2 regions of the Streptomyces sp. NPDC051576 genome follow, and region 2 is predicted to be linked to the other one. Evidence: riboswitches for the same ligand, from Rfam matches in the RefSeq annotation. Region 2 holds a riboswitch; the other holds the start of a gene.
What was found. A riboswitch is a leader RNA that binds a small molecule or an ion and turns the genes downstream of it on or off. The one in region 2 is predicted to bind glycine.

Region 1: linked by a shared signal. The riboswitch ahead of gcvP (aminomethyl-transferring glycine dehydrogenase) and the one ahead of gcvT (glycine cleavage system aminomethyltransferase GcvT) in region 2 are both predicted to bind glycine.

The regions. Positions count from the first base shown of each region.
Region 1 covers NZ_JBFAZO010000005.1:749,074-751,525, reverse strand. The annotation lists gene AB0M63_RS20650 (DNA polymerase IV) at 1-480, shown strand, start outside; gene AB0M63_RS20645 (PRC-barrel domain-containing protein) at 402-773, opposite strand; glycine riboswitch at 888-983, shown strand; gene gcvP (aminomethyl-transferring glycine dehydrogenase) at 1,164-2,452, shown strand, end outside.
Region 2 covers NZ_JBFAZO010000013.1:51,754-54,205, reverse strand. The annotation lists gene AB0M63_RS35635 (enhanced serine sensitivity protein SseB) at 1-24, opposite strand, end outside; gene AB0M63_RS35630 (AAA family ATPase) at 89-763, opposite strand; glycine riboswitch at 912-1,033, shown strand; gene gcvT (glycine cleavage system aminomethyltransferase GcvT) at 1,176-2,303, shown strand; gene gcvH (glycine cleavage system protein GcvH) at 2,402-2,452, shown strand, end outside.

The DNA.
Region 1 (2,452 bases), on a different contig from region 2:
GGCGGGGTCCGGCTGCTCGGGGTGGGGGTCTCCGGGCTTGCCGACTACACGCAGGAGGACCTGTTCGCGCAGGCGGCGGGGGAGCAGGCGGACCTTCTTGAGGAGGAACACCCGGAGGAGGCCGGAGAGGAGCAGTCGGCGGTCGTGGAGCGGCGCTGGCCTTCGGGACACGATGTGCACCACGCCAGGTTCGGGCACGGGTGGGTGCAGGGCAGCGGGCTGGGACGGGTCACGGTGCGGTTCGAGGCGCCCGAGGACGCGGGGCCCGGGCGGGTGCGGACGTTCCGGACCGACGATCCGGAGCTGGCGCCGGCGGAACCGCTGCCGCTGGTGAGCCGACGCCCCGATGTCTCACCGGCCGGGCCGGTGCCGCAGGTGGGGCCAGGTCCCGGGGTTTCGCCTCAGGAGTCGTCCGAGCCCGCCAGCTTGCCGAAGTCGTGGTCCGGGAGCGAGGGAGGTGGGCCCACGTCCAGGCCGTAGTGGTGGTAGAGCTGGAGTTCCTGGTCGGGGGAGAGGTGGCGGCCCACGCCGAAGTCGGGGGCGTCCTTGATCAGGGAGCGCTCGAAGGGGATGTGCAGGGAGCCCTCGATCAGTTCGCTGGGCTCCAGGGGGACGAAGGCGTCTCTGGAGAAGAGGCCGGTGCGTATGGCCGCCCACTCCGGTACGCCGGTCGCGTCGTCGAGGTAGACCTCGTCGATCGTGCCGATCTTGGCGCCGGTGCGGTCGAACGCCTTGCGGCCGATCAGGTTGCGCGGATCGATATCGGTCTGCACGGTCCCTCCTCCTGGTCGCAACTCATCCGTAAGCACTACAAAAGAGCACATTGGTGAAGGTGGCCACTCGAAAGCCCGGCCTCAACGCTCGCTGGTAGGCTGGCGAGCGGCTGCTGACCCCGTGCGGGAGAGTCCTCCAGACTTCATCGGAGGCGCCGAAGGAGCAAATCCTCCCCGGAATCTCTCAGGCTCACGTACCGCACGGACGAGGTCACTCTGGAAAGCAGGGCGGGTGCCGACGACGGCCCTCGCTCTCACCGACGGTGAAAGCCGGTGACCCTCGGGTGACCGGTGAAGCTCTCAGGTTGAGATGACAGAGGGGGAGGCCGTCCGGGCACCCCACTGTCGTGGTGTCCCCCGAAGGTCGTGACCGACCAGGAGGCCTCCCAAATGATCGCCCCTCGCACTTCGCTCTCCGAGCTCGAACAGGGCATTCCGTTCGAGCAGCGCCACATCGGGCCCGACCAGGAAGCGCGGGCCAAGATGCTCGCGCAGGTCGGCTACGGCTCGCTCGACGAGCTGACGGCCGCCGCCGTCCCGGATGTGATCAAGAACGCCGACGCCCTCGACCTGCCCGGTGCCCGCACCGAGGCCGAGGTACTGGCCGAGCTGCGCTCCCTCGCGGACCGCAACGAGGTCCTCGGTTCCATGATCGGGCTCGGCTACTACGGGACCTTCACCCCGCCCGTGATCCTGCGCAACGTCATGGAGAACCCGGCTTGGTACACCGCGTACACGCCGTACCAGCCGGAGATCTCCCAGGGGCGGCTCGAAGCGCTGCTGAACTTCCAGACCATGGTCGCCGACCTGACCGGACTGCCGACGTCCGGTGCGTCGCTGCTCGACGAGGGGACGGCCGCCGCGGAGGCGGTGGCCCTTTCGCGGCGCATGGGCAAGAACAAGAAGGGTCTCTTCCTGGTCGACGCGGACGCGCTGCCGCAGACCATCGCCGTGATCGAGACCCGGGCCGAGCCGGCCGGCGTCGAGGTCGTCGTCGCGGACCTCAGTGACGGCATCCCGGCCGAGCTCGCCGAGCGTGAGATCAATGGTGTGCTCGTGCAGTACCCGGGCGCCTCCGGTGCCGTACGGAACATCGAGCCGCTCATCGAGCAGGCGCACGCGCTCGGTGCGCTCGTCACCGTCGCCGCCGATCTCCTCGCGCTCACGCTGCTGAAGTCGCCGGGCGAGCTGGGCGCGGACATCGCGGTCGGTACGACGCAGCGCTTCGGGGTGCCGATGGGCTTCGGCGGGCCGCATGCCGGATACATGGCCGTGCACGAGAAGTTCGCGCGCAGCCTGCCCGGGCGGTTGGTCGGGGTGTCCGTCGACGCCGACGGGCACAAGGCCTACCGGCTCGCCCTGCAGACGCGGGAGCAGCACATCCGCCGCGAGAAGGCCACCAGCAACATCTGCACCGCTCAGGTGCTGCTCGCCGTCATGGCCGGGATGTACGCCGTCTACCACGGGCCCGAGGGGCTGAAGGGCATCGCGCGGCGCACCCACCGATACGCCACGATCCTCGCCGCGGGACTCACCGCCGGTGGCGTCGAGGTCGTGCACGGCGGCTACTTCGACACGCTGACCGCGCGGGTGCCGGGCCGGGCCGCCGAGGTCGTCGCCGCCGCCCGCGAGAACGGGGTCAACCTCCACCTCGTGGACGCGGACCAGGTGTCGATCGC
Region 2 (2,452 bases):
GGGGAAGTCCGCCGGGAAGTCCATCTACCTACCGCCTGCTGGTGAAACCGCCTGCTGCAAACCTGCTGTGGCTGAAAAGGCTAGCGGCTCAGTCCGCGAAGTCGATCCGCCGCAGCACGTCCGCCGCGTCCCGGTCGAGCAGGACCGCCGAGCCGACGCCCCGCGGCAGGTCACCGCGCTCCACCGCGCGCAACAGCCGGGCGGCGGCCCTGCGGTGGCGCAGGAACGCGTACCGCGAGACTCCGCGGCCGCGCTCGCGCTGGCCGTCGAGCGCGGTGTCCGGGCCGACGTCGAGGAACACCAGGTGCAGGGTGCCGCCCCGGCGGTGTGCCGCGCGGGCCAGCCAGCCGCGCACCCAGGTCTGGGTGCCGCAGTCGTGCACGACGGCGCCGGACGCGGAGCGCAGGGTGCGGCGCAGTCCGGCGTAGTGGGCGAGCCGGACCAGGGGGCGGTAGACCGCATAGGGGAGTCGGCCCGACATCCGGGCGTCCCAGTGGTCGCGGGTGTCCTGGGAGTCGATCCGGGCGCCCCGGACGGTGCGGTGCATCAGCGTGGACTTGCCGCTGCCGGGCAGACCGGTGACCACCACGAGGTCGCGGGGGCCGAAGCGGAGTCCGTGCGGGCTGTGGCCGGCGCGCTCGCGGAGGTCACGGACGACGGGTGCCGGGCGGGCCGGGCAGGCCTCTCTGGCCGGGGCCGAAGGTTGCTTCGGCAGCGCGACGGCCGAGGTCGTGGCGTACACCGTGGTCCTTGTCACCGTGATCGTCCTCCCTGCGGGGTCAGGAAAGGTTCTCCCCACTGAACGTAAAGAGAAGGTAATGCACGGTGTCTCGCGGTTCCGTTCGCTTCCGGCCACAGGCCTGTTACAAAGGCTGTGCGATGATGTGCGCGCCAACTGCATACCGGCCGCTTGAATCCGCGCGGGAGAGTCCCCGGCAGTACGTCAGTCGCACGTCGGCTGTACGTCGTCCGGGGCGCCGAAGGAGCAAGTCCCTCCCTTGAATCTCTCAGGCCCCGTTACCGCGCGGGCGAGGCACATCTGAAAAGCGGGCCGCCCTTCCCGGTGGTCCCACCCAAGGTGCAACCCATGGCCCACGCGGTCATGGCGAACCTCTCAGGTCCCGATGACAGATGGGGAGGAACGACCTCGCCGTCATGCCTTGGGAGACCGACCGATGAGCAGTACCGCCACCCCTGACAAACGCCGCACCGCGCTCGACGCGCTGCACCGCTCGCTCGGTGCGACGATGACCGACTTCGCCGGCTGGGACATGCCGTTGCGCTACGGCTCCGAGCGCGACGAGCACCTCGCCGTCCGCACCAAGGCCGGCCTCTTCGACCTCTCCCACATGGGCGAGATCACGGTCACCGGACCGGAGGCGAGCGCACTCCTCAACTACGCCCTCGTCGGCAACATCGCCTCGGTGGGCGTCGGCCGGGCCCGCTACACCATGATCTGCCGGGCCGACGGCGGCATCCTGGACGACCTGATCGTCTACCGGCTGGCCGAGACCGAATTCATGGTCGTGGCCAACGCCTCCAACGCCCAGATTGTCCTGGACTCGCTGGTCGAGCGGGCCGAGGGCTTCGACGCGGTCGTCCGCGACGACCGTGACGCTTACGCCCTGCTCGCCGTCCAGGGCCCCGAGTCCCCCGCCATCCTCGCGTCCCTCACCGACGCCGACCTCGACGGCCTGAAGTACTACGCCGGTCTGCCCGGCACGGTCGCGGGCGTCCCCGCGCTGATCGCGCGCACCGGTTACACCGGCGAGGACGGCTTCGAGCTGTTCGTCGCCCCCGGTGACGCGGAGAAGCTGTGGGAGGCACTGACCGAGGCCGGGGCGCCGGCCGGGCTGATCCCCTGCGGGCTGTCCTGCCGGGACACCCTGCGCCTGGAGGCGGGCATGCCGCTGTACGGGCATGAGCTGTCCACCGACCTGACCCCCTTCGACGCCGGGCTCGGCCGGGTGGTGAAGTTCGAGAAGGAGGGCGACTTCGTCGGGCGTACGGCCCTGGAGGCCGCCGCCGAGCGCGCCGCCTCGCGGCCGCCGCGCGTCCTGGTCGGGCTCGTCGCCGAGGGCCGCCGGGTCCCGCGCGCCGGGTACCCGGTGGTCGCCGAGGGCCAGGTGATCGGCGAGGTCACCTCGGGCGCGCCCTCCCCGACCCTCGGCAGGCCGATCGCCATGGCCTACGTCGACGCCGCGCACTCGGCGCCGGGCACGGCCGGTGTCGGCGTGGACATCCGGGGCAGTCACGAGCCGTACGAGGTCGTGGCGCTGCCGTTCTACAAGCGCCAGAAGTAACCCTTGGGCGTGGCCCCGGGTACGTCACCGCTGCTCACGCACGCTTCCAGCAGTCCCCCATTCATCAGCACTCCCTCGCGTACAGGAGAATTCAGGCCATGAGCAACCCCCAGCAACTGCGCTACAGCAAGGAGCACGAGTGGCTGTCG